DNA from 2 places in the Salinivibrio sp. KP-1 genome. Region 1 is predicted to be linked to the other one. Evidence: riboswitches for the same ligand, from Rfam matches in the RefSeq annotation. Region 1 holds a riboswitch; the other holds the start of a gene.
What was found. Region 1 has a riboswitch for lysine ahead of lysC (lysine-sensitive aspartokinase 3). Riboswitches for the same ligand answer to the same signal wherever they lie in the genome.

Region 1 (9,010 bases):
AATGGCATGGACATGGGGATCGTCAACGCCGGTCAGTTAGCCATCTATGATGATTTAGCCGAGTCTTTGCGCCTGGCAGTAGAAGATGTGGTGCTCAACAAAGATGATGGCGCCACGGAGCGTTTATTGGAGATCGCCGACAGCTATCGCGATAGTGGGGAGAACGAGGTCGCGGAAACTGCGGAGTGGCGCAGTTGGCCGGTGGAAAAGCGGTTGGAACATGCACTGGTCAAAGGCATTACAGAGTTTATTGTTGAAGACACCGAGCTGGCTCGCGCCGCGGCAAGTAAACCTCTAGAAGTGATTGAAGGCCCACTGATGGCAGGCATGAACGTGGTCGGGGACTTATTTGGTGAAGGCAAGATGTTCCTACCACAAGTGGTGAAGTCGGCACGGGTGATGAAGCAGGCGGTGGCTTACCTTGAGCCCTACATCAATGCTGAAAAGCAGCAAGGACAGACCAATGGCAAGATCTTGCTCGCCACGGTCAAAGGGGATGTGCATGACATTGGCAAAAACATTGTTGGCGTGGTGCTGCAATGTAATAACTTCGAGATTATTGATCTCGGCGTGATGGTGCCGACCGATAAAATCCTGTCGGTGGCGCGTGAGGAAAACGTCGATATTATTGGTTTATCAGGCCTGATTACCCCATCGTTAGATGAAATGGTGAACGTGGCGAAAGAGATGGAGCGCCAAGGGTTTGATATTCCTTTGCTTATTGGCGGCGCGACCACGTCCAAAGCCCATACCGCGGTGAAGATTGAACAGCATTACCATGCGCCCGTGGTCTATGTGCCCAACGCGTCACGTGCCGTGGGGGTGTGCTCATCGTTGCTGTCACAGACTCAGCGGCCGGATTTTGTGGCCCGTTTAGCCAAAGACTATGCGGCGGTGCGTGAGCAACATCAACGCAAAACGCCTCGAACCGCTCCCGTCACCCTTGAGCAGGCGCGGGACAATAAGTGGCAAACGGACTGGGCAAACTATGCTCCTCCGCAGCCGTTGAAGCCGGGCGTGCATGTTTACGATGATGTCTCGATAGCGACCTTACGTCAGTATATCGACTGGACACCCTTCTTTATGACGTGGTCACTCAGTGGCAAATTCCCGGCGATTTTGGATCACGAACTAGTGGGTGAGGAAGCGCGCCGTTTGTATCAAGACGCCAATGCTTGGCTCGATCGTTTCAAGGCAGAAGGCTTGGTCGCCGCGAAGGGAGTGTGTGGCCTTTTTCCTGCCAACAGCGTTGAGGATGATATTGAAGTGTATACCGACTCGTCACGACAAACGGTGAGCACCATATTGAACCACTTGCGTCAGCAAACGAAAAAGCCACGTGGTGCCAACTATTGCTTGTCGGACTTTATTGCGCCAAAAAGCAGTGGCCAGCCGGATTGGATTGGCGCATTTGCGGTGACAGGTGGTATTGGCGAATATGCCTTGGCGGAAGAATACAAAGCGAAAGGGGATGATTATAACGCGATCATGATCCAGGCGGTCGCCGATAGACTCGCAGAAGCCTTTGCAGAGTACCTCCATCAGCAAATTCGGATTACCTTGTGGGGCTATGCGCCCGATGAGACGCTCGATAACGATGCGCTGATCCGCGAGCAATACCAAGGGATCCGGCCAGCGCCGGGTTATGCCGCCTGTCCTGAACACAGTGAGAAAGACAAAATTTGGCAATTGCTGTCGGTAGAAGCGCATACGGGGATGACGCTTACCGAAAGCTATGCCATGTGGCCGGGGGCGTCGGTCTCAGGTTGGTATTTTTCCCACCCTGAGTCACGTTACTTTGCGGTGGCGAAGATCCAAAACGATCAGCGAGACAGCTACGCAGCACGCAAAGGGTGGAGCAGCGAAGAAGCGGAGAAATGGCTCGGGCCGAACTTAAACGGCTAACGAAAGAAGCCAGCACATTGGCTGTGCTGGCTTTTTTATTATTCAAATAAGTCCGCGTGTAACCGCTGCACCACCTGGGTGGCATCGTCATCTTCAACCACAACACATACATTGTGGTTGCTGGCACCGTAGCAAATCATGCGTAGTTTATGTTGTGCTAAGGCACTGAAAACTGGTGCTGTTGCGCCAGCAGTATGATTCATATCATTGCCAATCAGCGCTACCACCGCCAGGTTCTCGCAGATCTCGACATGACATAACTGGGTCAGCTCGGCGATAGCCGCTTGTGGCAGCTGCGGCGCGTCGCCCTGAGTGTTGGTTTGATCAAGGGTTAAAGCGACACTGACCTCCGAGGTGGTGATCAAGTCCACCGAGATTTCAAATCGTGCCAAAACCTCAAAGACTTTGGCCAAAAAACCATATGCATGGAACATGTTTAAGCTGGTTAGTGTCACCATGGTTTGGTTTCGTCGTAAGGCGACGGCACGAAACAGCGGTGCCGAGCGCGCTTGCTCGCGGATCCAGGTGCCGCCTTGCTCAGGCGCTCTCGCGGCCCCGACAAACACTGGTATATGTTGGCGCACTGCAGGCAGTAAGGTGGACGGGTGCAGGATTTTGGCACCAAACGTGGCCATTTCTGAGGCTTCGCTAAAACTAATCTCACTGATTGGGCGCGCTTGTTCGGCAATCCGCGGGTCGGTGGTATAAATCCCGGGCACATCGGTCCAAATGGCCAAACTCTCTGCGTCTACGGCTTCGGCGAACAGTGCTGCACTGTAGTCGCTACCACCACGGCCTAAGGTGGTGGTTTGTCCGTGGGCATCCGCGCCGATAAACCCTTGGGTGACCACTCGATGTGTGGCTAAATGCGGAAGCAATTGGTCGTGGCACTGTGTTCGCGTCTGTTGTGGGTCAGGCTGGGCACAGCCAAACTGGCTGTCGGTGCGCAGCAATTCACGCGCATCTACTCTCAAAGCGGTTATACCTCGGCTGTTGAGCAAATGGGTGAAAATATGGGTTGAGATCAGCTCGCCGCAGGCAACTAACGCATCCGTTAGCGCTGTGTCAGGAATGATGGCCGCTTTTTCGGCATACTCGGCAATGGCGAGATGCCAGTGTTCGACGGCTGCTTGCGTGTTTTGGCAATCAGGAAGTTGCTGCAATATTGCTTGGTGAATGGCATTAATGGCGTCCAACTTGGCTTGGCGCACGTCAGGGTCGCTGATCCCTTTTGCGAGCGCGACTAAATGATTGGTCACTCCGGCGCACGCACTGATCACGATTAAACGGGTTTGCGGGTTTTGCTCGATAACCGCGGCGCTTTGCTGCATCGCCTCTAGCGTCCCGACACTGGTGCCGCCAAACTTAGCGACTGAAATTGATGGTAACGGGTTCACGTCCTTTTCCCCTTTTGAGCTCGTGCTCATTGATTCAATATATTCAAAAGTCAGTGGGGAACATCAGAAGTCACATCGTGACCGCGATAAATACCGCGACAAGGTAGGAAGAGCAAACGGCAGGCATTCTGCCAGAAGCGCTCCACCTGTCTGTCCATATGGATGACAAGTGACAGCCTGAAGGATTCAGCCTTCAAGGCCGGCAGCGTATCGACCCCGATCTTACGCCACCTCGGCATTGTCTCCCCTGGTTATCACGCTTAGGAGTGGGGCTCCGCCTGATAACTGCCTGAGAAATGCACCTCTTCTGCATGTTCAGTCATGGGTTGGTGACCGCATGAACAGTTTTAACATTACGGGTGTGGTCGCAGGGTGTCAACCGTGTTTTTGCTCTTGATGGGGGAGCACTTCCCAGCCCCCGCTTTGACTGAGGAAAAGGAGGCCATCGCGCCCTATCGGCACTGAAAAGAAACATAAATCGCCGCTAGCGATCACACAGTTCATGTGCCAGAGGCTAGGGGGATGGCGAAAAAATATGCTATAACGGTGAGCCTCGGTACCAACAACAAGGATTCGTGATGGCTCGTGCAATTTCCGATATTCAGTCTTTTCAACCCGTCGCTCGCACATTGATGGGGCCAGGGCCCTCTGACATTTACCCGTCGGTGCTGCAATCATTGAGCAAGCCGACATTGGGGCATCTTGACCCCTTATTCATTGGCATGATGGATGAGGTCAAGCAGCTACTGCAGTACGCTTTTCAAACCGACAATCCGTTTACCATTGCGGTCTCTGCACCCGGGAGTGCGGGGATGGAAGCCTGTTTTGTCAATTTGGTGGAGCCTGGCGACACAGTGATCGTCTGTCGCAATGGCGTGTTTGGCGACCGGATGCGAGAAAACGTGGAGCGTTGTGGCGCACATGCGGTCATGGTTGATGATGCCTGGGGCGATCCGGTTAATCCTGAAAAGGTTGAAGCGGCCTTGAAGGCGCACCCGGAGGCTAGCATTGTCGCATTTGTCCACGCGGAGACGTCCACAGGCGCTTGCTCTGATGCACAGGCCCTTGCCACCTTGGCACGTGAACACGGCTGCCTCACCATTGTCGATGCGGTGACCTCACTCGGTGGCGTGCCGTTGAAGGTGGACGAGTGGCAATTAGATGCAGTCTATTCAGGCAGTCAAAAATGTTTGTCGTGTGTACCGGGCTTGTCGCCAGTGACATTCTCGCCCCGTGCAGTAGAAAAAATGCAGGCGCGGACTCACAAGGTGCAAAGCTGGTTTCTCGATCAAAGTTTGGTGCTGGGGTATTGGAGCGGCGACGGCAAACGTAGCTACCACCATACGGCACCCGTGAATAGTTTATATGCCCTACATGAAGCCCTGCTCAAACTGTATCACGAAGGGATTGAGAACGCGTGGCAACGCCACGATACCATGCATCAGCGTTTGAAAGCGGGATTGGACAATTTAGGGATTGGCTTTGTGGTCGATGAACCTTATCGTTTGCCCCAGCTTAACGCCGTTTATATTCCTGAGGGCGTGGATGATGCCGCCGTGCGCCAGCATTTACTTCACTCCTATAACTTGGAAATTGGCGCTGGCCTCGGTGATTTGGCGGGTAAAGCTTGGCGAATCGGCTTAATGGGCTACGGCGCAAGGGATGAGAACATTGCCCTGTGCCTTAAAGCCCTTGAAGAGGCATTGCGCTAGGGCGTCGAATGATCCGGTAGGGTATGGCGGATTGTCCATACCTTCGCCGCGTTTGGATACAAGTAACGTGCTTCTTGCTGGATATCGCGAGCCCGCTGACGGTCACCGATTTGTAGGGCCACTTGATAGGCATGCTGATAGCCAGCAAAGCGTGGTCGTTGTGCGACTTGGCGCAATAATTGGTTAAGGTGTTGCTGGCGCTCAGTGTCAGACAGAGTTGCTAAATTAGCCTGAAAGTGACGGCTTTGTTGTGCGTGGGCCAGCTTTTGCTGCCACCATGGATGTTGCTGGTATAAGGCAAAACGTTGCGAGCTGAGTAAAGAGTCGCGCAAATAACGATTGGCCAAATATACGGACGACAGGCACACGAGTGTCGTGATGACGAGGGCAGTGATCACGGTGCGACTGGCCACACGTTGGCTGTAACCATGAGTGAGTACCGGGTAGCGGCGATATTTGCTGGTGAGGTTATCAAGCCAGTATAGCCAAAGGAGTAACAATACCCCATTGAACCACTGGGTGCCGCTTACCGGATAGATCATCAGTCCAGTGAGCGGAGGTAGCACTAAAGCAATCAAGATCCGCCGTGTCCCTGAGGGAGCACGAAGGATCCTGACGCCGAGCGCCATGATCACCAACACATAGCCCAATCCAATCAATAAGCCTCCTTCCAACAGCCAAAACAGCAGTGCACTAGGCAGGTTCACTGGACCAAGATGGCCGGGTTGTGAAGCAGAAAGCAACAGCAAGGCCTGCTTACCATTCCCCATGCCCACGCCGAAAAAGGGCGTTGTCTGCCATTGTTGCCACGCTAATACCAACGCACGTCGCTCGCCGTCGCTTAGCCATTGCCAACTATCTTGACCACTGAGGGCAAATATCGCCAGGATCGCGCCGAGACAGACTGCCACAAGCCAAGTTTTGTGCTGGCGCCTGGAGGCAAAGCGACTCAAATAGGCTTGCTGTAACACGATGGCACACAAGGCAAAGAGCAGCAGCAGGGGCTGGCCTTGCATCGCTAACACTGGAATAAAAACCAAGGGGGTGACGGCCAATAAGCTTTGGCTGATGGGATGGCGGTAGCGGCCACTCGGCTCTCTGGCGAGAATATACGCCGCTAAGGTGAGACCTGTAAGTAGCAGTGTGTGCGTGACCGCAGGGGGCAAGTGAGGCACCCAGTTGTTAAACATAAAAGGCGCCATGCCCGGTGGTGATTGATTGCCCAACACCGACAGTACCGCTAGCCAAGAGGCGAGTAAAAATACCCCGAGTAGCTTTTGCCGCTGCGAATGGTTAAAAACAAACTGTTGAAGGCTGGAGAAGAAACCGAGGCTAAGTATCAAGGCGGCCATGGCATAGCCGCTATTGAGTGCCTCAGCGTGTGGGTAGTAATAAGGAATAATCGCCAGGCCCGTTGCCAAACCAAGCATCCAGGTCAGTCGGCTTGCCCGCCAAGTATGCTGACGCACGACTTCTAAGCAGGCAAACCCCAAGGTGAACGCGAGCGTTAACAAGGAAAGCGCCGCTGCAGGGTGACGTATGCCAACCAGCGGGAGAGACACCGAGTACAGTGGTAAGCAGATCAACCACAAGGCCGCTAACGTTAGTAGAAATGGGGTTGTTAGTGGCTTTCGTATCACGCGACTCTGCGGCAGCGCTGAGGTCATTATCGCTCCAACATAGGTTTGAGGAAGTGAGCGGTGTGGCTACCCACCACATCCACGATCGCTTCCGGTGTACCTTGCGCGATGATTTCACCGCCGCCATTACCGCCCTCTGGCCCTAAGTCGATGATCCAGTCCGCGGTCTTTATCACATCCAGATTATGCTCAATCACCACGATAGTGTTGCCCTGTTCGCGCAAGCGGTGCAGGACATTAAGCAGTTGCTGAATATCATGGAAATGAAGTCCTGTGGTTGGTTCATCGAGGATGTAAAGCGTTTTACCCGTGTCACGCTTAGACAGCTCTCGTGCTAACTTGACCCGCTGTGCTTCACCCCCCGATAAGGTGGTGGCTGCTTGGCCAAGGCGAATATAGCTCAGACCGACATCCATCAATGTTTGCAGTTTACGCTTGATAGCGGGCACGGCGTCGAAAAACTCACGCGCGTCCTCGACGGTCATCTCAAGGACTTCATCGATGGTTTTGCCTTTATAGCGTACTTCCAATGTTTCCCGGTTATAACGTTTACCTTTACACACATCACAAGGTACATACACATCGGGCAAGAAATGCATTTCCACTTTGATCACGCCATCACCTTGGCACGCTTCGCAGCGACCGCCGCGCACGTTAAAGCTAAAACGGCCCACTTTATATCCGCGTGCCCGTGCCTCTTGGGTACCGGCAAACAGCTCACGGATCGGGGTAAAGATCCCCGTATAAGTGGCTGGGTTTGAGCGTGGGGTACGACCAATGGGGCTTTGATCAATATCGATCACCTTGTCGAAATGTCCCAACCCATCAATCGACTCGTAAGGCGCGGGATCGGCGGTGGTCGCGCCGTTTAATTGCTGGTGGGCCACTTTAAAAAAGGTGTCATTGATAAGCGTTGACTTGCCTGAGCCTGACACGCCCGTCACGCAGGTAAGGAGTCCGACAGGTAGGTGGAGATCAACGTTTTTCAGGTTGTTGCCCGTCGCCCCTTTCAGCGTCAACATTTTGTTTGGGTCGCGCTCAATACGTTTTGCGGGGACCTCGATCGCTTGCTTTCCACTTAGATACTGACCTGTCAGTGATGACTCACTGGCGAGTATGTCCTCTAAACTGCCTTCGGCAACAATTTGACCACCATGTGCCCCGGCCCCCGGGCCAATATCAATAATGTAGTCGGCCGCGCGAATGGCATCTTCATCATGCTCGACCACCATGACAGTGTTCCCCAGATCGCGCAGATGCTCCAAGGTATCGAGCAAGCGGGCATTGTCACGCTGGTGCAGACCAATAGAGGGCTCATCCAGTACGTACATGACCCCCACCAAGCCCGCGCCAATTTGGCTGGCCAGTCGAATACGCTGTGCTTCACCGCCAGAGAGGGTATCGGCACTGCGCGATAAATTCAGGTAGTTAAGCCCCACATTGACCAAAAAACGCAGCCGGTCATGGATCTCTTTCATCACCTTTTCGGCAATCTTAGCGCGTTGCCCGGTCAAGGTCAGTTGTTCAAAGAAGTCCAGCGCCTGTTGAATGCTCAGCTCACAAATTTCGGGTAGATTGTGGCCGTCGATAAACACGTGACGAGCTTCTTGGCGTAAGCGTGAGCCACCACAGCTGGCACAAGGTTTGGTGGCGATATATTTGGCAAGCTCATCGCGCACAGCATTCGATTCGGTGTCGCGATAGCGACGCTCCATGTTATTGAGGATCCCCTCAAAGGGATGCTTACGTACGCGAATATCGCCCCGATCGTTGACGTATTTGAACTCGATCTCTTTCGGGCCGGAACCGTACAAGAGAATGTCCTGAACGGTGCCCGACAGATCCTGCCACGGCGTTTCCAAATCAAAGCCATAATGCTCAGACAGCGAGCGTAGCATTTGGAAGTAATAAAAGTTACGCCGATCCCAGCCGCGGATCGCCCCACCCGCGAGGCTGACGGCTGGATTTTGGAGAACGCGCTTAGGATCAAAATACTGTTGCACCCCCAAGCCGTCGCAGGTACCACAGGCACCAGCTGGGTTATTAAAGGAGAACAGGCGCGGCTCAAGCTCTTGCATGCTGTAACCGCAGTGTGGGCAGGCAAAGTTGGCGGAAAAAATGATCTCTTCCCCTTCACCGTCCATCCAACTGATCACCGCGCTGCCGCCTGTTAGCTCGAGCGCGGTCTCAAACGATTCCGCCAAGCGTTGTTGTTGATCGTCACGGACTTTAAAGCGATCGACCACCACCTCAATGGTGTGCTTTTTATGAAGCTCCAAAGTCGGCGGATCGGATAGATCGCACACTTCGCCATTGATTCGGGCGCGGATAAACCCTTGCGCAGCGAGGTTCTCCA
Region 2 (9,010 bases), on a different contig from region 1:
AGGCGACTCACGTCGTTCTTTTTAAGCAGGTAAGCGGCGTGGGACTCTTGTTCGCTAAAGATGGCCACCAACACGTTCGCACCGCTTACTTCGCTACGACCGGATGACTGCACATGAAAAACAGCCCGCTGGAGTACTCGCTGGAAGCTTAGCGTTGGCTGCGTTTCCCGCGACTCATCGTCCGCAGGGATCAGCGGCGTGGTTTGTTCGATAAACGCATCAAGTTCTTTGCGCAGCGCCTCCAAATCTGCACGGCACGCGACCAGCGCATCGTGCGCGGCCGCATTTTCGATCAACGCGAGAAGCAGGTGCTCCACCGTCATGAATTCGTGGCGTTTTTCACGCGCACGTGCAAACGCGCCATTCAAACTGGCTTCAAGTTCTTTGTTAAGCATAAAGGCACCTCCCTCAAAAACCGCGCTAAAGCGTGATGGAGCCGGCTAAGCTTTCTCCATCGTGCACAGTAGCGGATGGCCATGCTCTTTGGCATACATCATTACCTGTGCCACTTTCGTTTCAGCGACCTCGGCGGTAAATACGCCACAGACCGCTTTTCCTTCATAGTGCACCGTCAGCATGACTTGCGTCGCTTTGTCCACATCCATGGCAAAAAACGTCTGGAGCACATCGATAACAAACTCCATCGGAGTATAGTCATCATTATTTAGCACCACCTTGTACATTGATGGCGGTTGCAACTTGGTTTTTTCTGACGATTCGGCCTCTGCGTCAGGCAAACCCCACTGGTTCCAATTACTCATAACTCATTCAATGCATTGTTAGGGTGTCTCGGTAAGTGATGTGGCGGGGCACTACTGCCATCCACGATTCCCGTCCACCTATACTTAAAGTTAAGCCACAGATTGTATTCCAGCAACCTTTTCATTGCGAACACCGTTTGCCTGAGCAATTGTTAAGCACTGTATTGTGTAATAGTGTCTGACGCCGCATTTCGTTCACTGCGCGCACACGAACGTGTCATCGCTCACTGCATCAAAATGCATAAAAAACAAGGCAGTCCGGCTAGCAAATAACGTGTGGGTGGATCGCGTCAAGCGCGACAGGTGAGAAATAGGTACACGCCTCTCTCGATTCGACAATATTCACTCCATGATCATTTTTAAGCAGGCGTACTCCTTGCGTAATGCCAGTAGCGATCATGCCAATCCAAACACTTAAGGGCTAAAGAGCAAGTTATTAGAATAAAAAGTAATAGTTCAGCCCTGTAATAGCGCATCTATCACTGTAATCACACGAGTTTATAGCGAAAATATCCAGGGAAAAATCTAAAAAACTATGCAATTAAGATGTCTGTTGTTGAATGAATAATTGCCACTTCCTCACACTTTTTCGATTCGATATTACATTACTGTTATAAGTTATACCCCACACTTGACTGCCTAAAAGTATCTACTAAAGTGAAACATGTGGTAGGTAAACTAACCATGTCACTTCTATTCAATCATATCAGTGATGGCAACGGTGCCACGCTGCTGGGATTGATGAGGTGGAATGAACGCGTTTATCGCAGGTATGCAAAGTTTGATGCAAGAAGGATGTGTCGCATGGAAACTGGTACAGTAAAATGGTTTAACAATGCAAAAGGATTTGGCTTTATTTGTCCGGTAGAAGGAGAAGGCGATGTGTTTGCCCACTATTCTACCATCCAGATGGACGGATATAAGACATTAAAGGCGGGACAAACCGTCAACTACGAGGTTCAGGAAGGACCAAAAGGCTACCATGCCAGTGAAATTGTGCCAGTCGATCAAGAAGCGGCTAAATAGCGCTGAATCCGGTCGGCCAAATGGAAAAGGCGAGCTTACCGCTCGCCTTTGTTGTGTTTGACCGAACTCAATGCCGTCTAGAGTAACCCAAGCATCTGTTTGTAGTGGCGGCGACACACAGAAACATAACGTTCATTGCCCCCAATCACCACCTGATCACCATCCGCAATGGCATTACCCTCGCTATCTTGGCGAATAACTCGACTCGCTTTACGTCCACAATGGCATACGGTTTTCAGTTCAACGAGCTTATCAGCCCACGCCAACAAGTACTGCGACCCTTCAAACAGCTCACCACGAAAATCCGTTCTTAATCCATAACACAATACTGGGATCCGCAGCTTATCCACCACATCAGTGAGCTCAAGGACTTGCTGTTTGGTCAAAAATTGGCTCTCATCAATCAATAAACAGTCAACTTTCTCTTGCGCCAAGATAGTCGCAACGTGCTCGAATAGCGACGTCTGATTGTCATACAGGTGGGCATCAGCTTCTAAGCCAATTCGCGAACTAATTTTTCCGACCCCATAGCGGTTATCAATCGCGGCGGTAAAGAGTAGAGGCTGCATACCGCGCTCTTGGTAGTTAAAGGCCGATTGTAACAAGGTGGTCGACTTACCCGCGTTCATTGCCGAATAATAAAAGTATAACTGAGCCATAACTGTCTCTACACGTAATGCCCGTTGTGGGCGAACTGGATTAAATAAACAGGCATGCTACCGCACTAGCAGAAAAAGAAAAGCCCCGCCGAGGCGAGGCTAGATAATTAACCGACCAATTTACACGGTCGCTTTTTAAGCCACATTAACCCAGCACATAGTGCAACGAACGCAAACACGGTCGCCATCAAGGACCAAAGAAGTGACGCGGTAAAGCCTAACACCATGAAGCCTACGGTTGAGACAAGCGCCCCGCCAATAGCATAAGGGAGCTGGGTGGCGACGTGGTCAATATGTCCACATCGTGCCCCTGTTGAAGACAAGATAGTGGTATCAGAAATTGGTGAACAATGATCGCCAAATACCGCCCCCGCCAATACTGCTGAGAGCATAGGTAGCATCAGAGCAATGTCTGTCGCCGCGGCAAGATCGCCCGCGATAGGAAGCATAATACCGAACGTCCCCCACGACGTCCCTGTTGCAAAGGCCATCACTGCCGCCAGCAAGAAGAGCACCACAGGCAAGAGTTGCGCCGGTAAGTTCCCCTCAACTAAGGACGACAAATATTTGCCTGTTTGTAGATCACCAATAATATGGCCAATTGACCAAGCAAATAACAGAATGAGGATCGCGCCAAACATAGACTTTGCGCCCACCCAAAGGGTTTTCGCAATATCTGATACCGCAATACCTTGTTTACCTGTCATCACTAAGGACACAGCTAAACCCGCCAGTCCACCCCACAGTAACGACATACCGACATCGGTATTTTCAAACGCGCCGAGGAGAGAAAAGGATTGTGCATCAGCGGCCAAGGCCTGCCCGCCGGTATATAGCATCGCCCCCACCGTCGCCACGACTAGCATAATAATGGGGGCAACCAAATCAGCCACGCTGCCCTTATCACTTTCTTCAATCCCTAAGTCATCGCAGATATCAGCGCAGTTTTCACTTTCATCGCCCAATCGACTGCCTTTTTTCGCCTGATATTCAAACTGACGCATCGGGCCAATATCCAGTTGAAACCAAACCACCGCAAACACTAAGAGTAAGGCAAAAATGGCGTAAAAGTTCATCGGGATCATGGTGACAAATGCCCCTAGCGCCGTGTAATCCGTCACACCATGCGCCACTAAAATCGAGCCAATCACGGTAATGATATAGGCTCCCCAGCTTGATGCTGGCGTGATCACACACATAGGGGCTGCCGTGGAGTCAAGGATGTAAGCCAGTTTCGCTCGAGAGACGTGAAATCTATCTGTCACGGGGCGAGAAACAGCGCCCACCGCTAAGCTGTTGAAATAATCATCGACAAATATAAATACGCCGAGAAAAGCGGCGAGCAGTTTCGCCCCACGTTTACTCTTGATCCGACTTTGCGCCCAATTGGCGAACGCGCGTGTGCCTCCAGAAAGAGACAGGAGCGCAGTGATCATACCGAGTAAAATAAGAAACGCGAGAATACTTAAATTCCAGCTATTTAAGCCTCCATCAGCAATAAATAGCCCAGTGATCACCTCAAGTAAGTACTGTCCAGAAGAGAGGAAAGAAAAATCGGTCAGTAATACAGTACCCAGTACGATTCCCATGCCCAACGACAATAAAACCCGTCGTGTGGCAATCGCGAGGCCTAGCGCCAATAAAGGGGGAAGCAGTGATAAAGCGGATGAAGAAAAATCTGTTAAGTTCATGATCTCAGTGTCAACCAGGTGGTTGGAGATCTACTGCAGAAATGAAGACGGTAAGGTGTGGTATCACACGGCAAACAGCTTGCCTCCTACATACAGTAGCGCTCCATAGTGTATTTCCAAGTACTATGGCAGTGCTGCCCCTATTCGGTAACAGCCCCAGCTCAATCGGTGTGATGACCTGATTGGCTTCGGCGTTGTTTCCTTTTATGCGCTCTCATCGGTATCACCCTCTTGCGCACGACTTATAAACAACGCACCTCTACGTTAAGCGTGGTGCATTCTACACAACGTGTTTACTATCGCAACTATTTATGGTTGAAAAAACGTCGATTAACACCCACCTTACTCGATGCCAATAAAGTGCGTCTTATCTTCTATTTTTTTAGACATCTGTTTCAAAAAAGACAATAGAATTAAAGTCAAATTTGCGGTTAACTTGCAATTAATGAACAATATAGCGTATTAATATAGGTCATATTGTATATTTCAATTATACTGCTATCATTCTTTCAATTAACATATAAATCAAATAGGAACCAATAATGTCTGATGCAATGAAAGCCTTACTCAATTTGCGTAGCTTACGCGCAGTTGCAAAAGAGATGTCTACTGAGCAGCTGAACGAAGCCTTAGAAAAATTACAAACGGTTGTTGAAGAGCGCAAAGAAATCGATCGCCAAGCTGAAGCGCAAGAAAAAGAGCGCTTAGAGAAGTTAGAAAAATACCGTGCTATGTTAGAAGCCGACGGTATTGACCCAGAAGAAATCGTGGCATTGTTAGGTGGTGCTTCTAAGAGCAAAGCATCGGGTAAACGCGCGACTCGTCCAGCAAAATATCAATATACGGGCGAAGATGGCTCACAAAAAACCTGGACAGGCCAAGGTCGTATGCCGAAAGTGATTCGCGAAGCGATTGAGAGCGGTGCGGCTAAGCAGGAAGATTTCCTCATCCCAGGCCAAGAAGCCTAAGTCCATATTCCCGCATAAAAAAAGAGGCGCTCAGCCTCTTTTTTTTATCCCTTAACCAAATTTAATTCTGTCTGCCAAATGGCTCACCGCTAACGCAAAGTAGTGCGAGCGATTCCATTTCAATAAACTCTGATAATTATTATAAACAAGATAAGCCCTGCCTTTACCATCATCAGGCTGAATCAACCACGCGTTGATATCGACGGCAGGTAGCGCCTGACCATTCAACCGGCGCACACCACGCGTCTGCCAGGCACTCAATGAGTGTGCTTTATCACTGTCGGTGCCAAGCAAAGTACGATCTATCCCTGCAGGTAGCTGTACTTGCCGCCCCCATGTATAAGTATCATCCCACCCGGCTTTTTTTAAGTAATTCGCAGCAGACGCAAAAACATCGGCTTCTGTTTGCCAAATGTCTTTCTTACCATCTTGATTGCCATCGACCGCGTAATTAATAAACGAGCTTGGCATAAACTGGCATTGGCCCATTGCCCCTGCCCAAGAGCCTTTCATCGCTTCTGGCGCAATGTGCCCTTGCTGTAATATCTTCAGTGCGGCCATGGTCTCTTTACGAAAAAATGCCTCTCGACGACCATCAAAGGCTAATGTTGATAAAGCTTCAATCACATTATAACTGCCCTGAAGTTTGCCAAAATTACTTTCTACGCCCCATAAAGCCACAATAAAACGCGGCTGAACTTGGTACTGCTCACCGATGGTTTTCAACGTGTCGTAATGTTCACGATACAGTTTTTTCGCTTGGGCGACTTTCCAATCAGGCACAGCACGCGGAATATATTCATCCAGCGTAAGGCGTCGCTCAGGTTGATTTCGATCGGAGCTGACCGCACGCTCGTGGTATTCAACGTCCTTAAACGCACGCTCAAGTAACGCATCACTGATGCCCGCCTCTCGTGCCTCGGCTTTTAAGGTGGTCACATACTGCTCGAATCCGGGCTTGGCCATCACAGGGCTCACCAACAGTGCCGCCGCGATAGAAGCTGAAATCATACCTTTGCGCATAGTCTTCCTTTTACAGTTTTTCGTTTTTATTACGAATGGCCTGCAATGCCGCATCAGGTGGCGGGGGCAATTGCACAAAAAAACCATCACTTTGCAGGCTTTGTTTAACCTTATTGATGTCAACAACAGCCAGTTTATCGCGCTTGTCTAAGTTGATCATCATGGCAAATTCGGGTTGCCCAAAGCTATTCATTAATGCCTCAGGCACATCATCAAATTTATCTTTCTCTGCAAGATAAAGATAGGTGCCTTCTTTCTTTTTGCTACGATAAATTGCGCAATACATCTCAAAAGTCCTCATGAGCATGCCATATTACTGGCGATAAATTGTCATCTCGGGGTAAAGGTTTGTTAAGCTTTGCAGCAAAGTGTGTCAAAACGCGTCTCTGCTGCCATTTCTCATTCAAACGTTAAAAAAACACCATTAAAGGGAGAAATGCCGCATCAACGGCAAACCCTGCTTGCCGCATTGGCGCTGTGAATATACCATGCTATCCAACGTCTGATAATGCGCGTCTGACTCGTGTTTAAATGACAAAACCGGGATCGAATAACATGCTCAAACAACCGGAGTTGAAAGGCTCAACCTTTACCCTTTCCGTCCTCCACCTCGTTGACGATAATTTTGCTGCCGCTGCCAATGTTTTGACAGAGAAAGTCACCCAAGCACCGGCCTTTTTTCAAGGCGCCCCTGTTGTCGCTGACATTAGCCGTCTATCACAATGTCCTGATATCGGTGCCTTAAAGCAGTGCTTACAGGCCACAGGCATGATTCTCGTCGGATTGACCGGCGTCACCCATAATGATACTCGCGAGCTTGCGCTGAATGCGCAACTAGCCGTGCTCAAGTCAAGCAAGCAATCCCGAGTTGCCGATCCGATTCAGCCGCCTGCCAAAGTGGTCACCACCCCCGTGCGTTCAGGTCAGCAAATCTATGCGAAAAACGCCGATCTGGTGATCCTCAATCATGTCAGTGCCGGCGCGGAAGTGATAGCCGATGGCAGTATTCATATCTATGGCGTTTTGCGCGGCCGAGCTATTGCCGGCGCAAGTGGACAAAAGCAAGCGCGTATTTATTGTCAGAACCTTCAGTCAGAATTATTGTCAGTAGCAGGAAGCTATTGGCTCAGCGATAAAATTCCATCAGAACATTTAGAGCGACCTTCCATGGTCTCGCTTAATCAAGAAAGCTTACACATTGACCCCCTCACGCTATAAGAGAATAAGGAAGAGGAATGGCACGAATTATTGTAATTACTTCCGGTAAAGGCGGTGTTGGTAAAACAACATCGAGTGCGGCATTGGCGACCGGGTTGGCCATGACAGGCAAAAAAACCGCCGTGGTCGATTTTGATATTGGCCTACGTAACCTGGATTTGGTGATGGGCTGTGAGCGTCGGGTCGTCTATGACTTTGTCAATGTCATTAACGGCGAAGCCAATCTTCATCAAGCATTAATTAAAGACAAACGCGTAGACAATTTGTTTATTCTGCCAGCCTCACAAACACGCGATAAAGATGCGCTAACCAAAGACGGCGTGGAGCGGGTTCTAAAAGACATGGATGAGCTTGGCTTTGAATACATTATTTGCGACTCGCCCGCGGGCATTGAAGCCGGTGCATTAATGGCGCTGTATTTTGCTGACGAAGCGATTGTGACCACCAATCCAGAAGTTTCATCCGTACGCGACTCTGATCGGATTCTTGGTATTCTCGACTCCAAGTCACGCCGCGCAGAAAACGGCGAGGATCCGGTAAAACATCACTTATTACTCACTCGCTATAATCCTGCACGTGTGACCAACGGTGAAATGCTCAGTGTTGAGGATGTTGAAGATATCTTGCGTATTCCACTGTTAGGGGTCATCCCGGAGAGCCAGTCTGTGTTGCACGCCTCAAACAAAGGCGAGCCAGTGGTCCTTGACCAAGAATCTGATGCAGGCCAAGCCTATGAAGATGCCATTGCGCGTCTGCTGGGTGAAGAGCGTCCCTTCCGCTTTATCGAGGAAGAACGCAAAGGTTTCCTAAAACGCTTATTTGGAGGCTAATGTGGCACTGCTTGAATTCTTCCGCCCATCTAAGAAAAAATCGGCCAATATTGCCAAAGAGCGTTTACAAATTATTGTTGCCGAGCGTCGCAGTGCAGATAGCCCAGCGCCGACTTATTTGCCTCAGCTCAAGCAAGATATTTTAGACGTGATCCGCAAATACGTGGATATCGCACCGGATCAAGTGTCTGTCAGCCTAGAGCAAGGCGATGATGACCTATCCGTCTTGGAGCTGAATGTCACCTTGCCCGAAGAGGGAAAAGAGAGCTAGATCTCAATCACAACGGGCTAATACAGAAAGCGGTGGCTCAAGGCCACCGCTTTTTTTATGCGTGAGATGATGACTATGCCCCTGGGGCGTTAGGGATCATCGTCAGCAATGTCTCACCCACTAACCGAAAGCGCCACCCCGAGGCTAAGTCAGGACGTTTGTCTTCTTGACGCTCCTCTCGCCATACCCAGGTAATCAATTGATTAAGCTGTTTTTTAGAACCAATAAACTCAGGCGCTAAGCCTGATTTATCTGCCTGGGCTTGCACCTGCTCCTTAATCGCTTTAATCACCGACTTATACCCAGGCTCATCGACTAAGCGTGTGATGGCCGGCGGGCATTTGGCTAACGGGGTTTTATCCGCTTGCGTGGCCAAGGTAATCAAGGTTTGCGCGTGATAACGCACTTCAAATTTGTCGAACCCATGCTCGTTCATTTGCTCAACCGTACGAATACCATAACGCGCCATTTTCCAGAGGTTTTGCTCTTTAACGATAAAGTTGAGTGCCATATTACGGCGGCGCGCTTCCTTAGCTCGCCACTTGGCAAGGGCTTGCAATACC

Region 2: linked by a shared signal. The riboswitch ahead of WN56_RS02925 (Na+/H+ antiporter NhaC family protein) and the one ahead of lysC (lysine-sensitive aspartokinase 3) in region 1 are both predicted to bind lysine.

The regions. Positions count from the first base shown of each region.
Region 1 is NZ_LAQR01000002.1:5,317-14,326, forward strand. It holds gene metH (methionine synthase) at 1-1,905, shown strand, start outside; gene lysC (lysine-sensitive aspartokinase 3) at 1,944-3,332, opposite strand; lysine riboswitch at 3,430-3,617, opposite strand; gene WN56_RS04465 (alanine--glyoxylate aminotransferase family protein) at 3,881-5,014, shown strand; gene WN56_RS04470 (Wzy polymerase domain-containing protein) at 5,011-6,681, opposite strand; gene uvrA (excinuclease ABC subunit UvrA) at 6,681-9,010, opposite strand, start outside.
Region 2 is NZ_LAQR01000001.1:656,618-665,627, forward strand. It holds gene clpA (ATP-dependent Clp protease ATP-binding subunit ClpA) at 1-395, opposite strand, end outside; gene clpS (ATP-dependent Clp protease adapter ClpS) at 441-761, opposite strand; gene cspD (cold shock domain-containing protein CspD) at 1,566-1,787, shown strand; gene WN56_RS02920 (thymidine kinase) at 1,865-2,446, opposite strand; gene WN56_RS02925 (Na+/H+ antiporter NhaC family protein) at 2,554-4,137, opposite strand; lysine riboswitch at 4,226-4,407, opposite strand; gene WN56_RS02930 (H-NS family nucleoid-associated regulatory protein) at 4,680-5,105, shown strand; gene WN56_RS02935 (lytic transglycosylase domain-containing protein) at 5,157-6,128, opposite strand; gene WN56_RS02940 (YcgL domain-containing protein) at 6,139-6,414, opposite strand; gene minC (septum site-determining protein MinC) at 6,684-7,346, shown strand; gene minD (septum site-determining protein MinD) at 7,364-8,176, shown strand; gene minE (cell division topological specificity factor MinE) at 8,178-8,447, shown strand; gene rnd (ribonuclease D) at 8,521-9,010, opposite strand, start outside.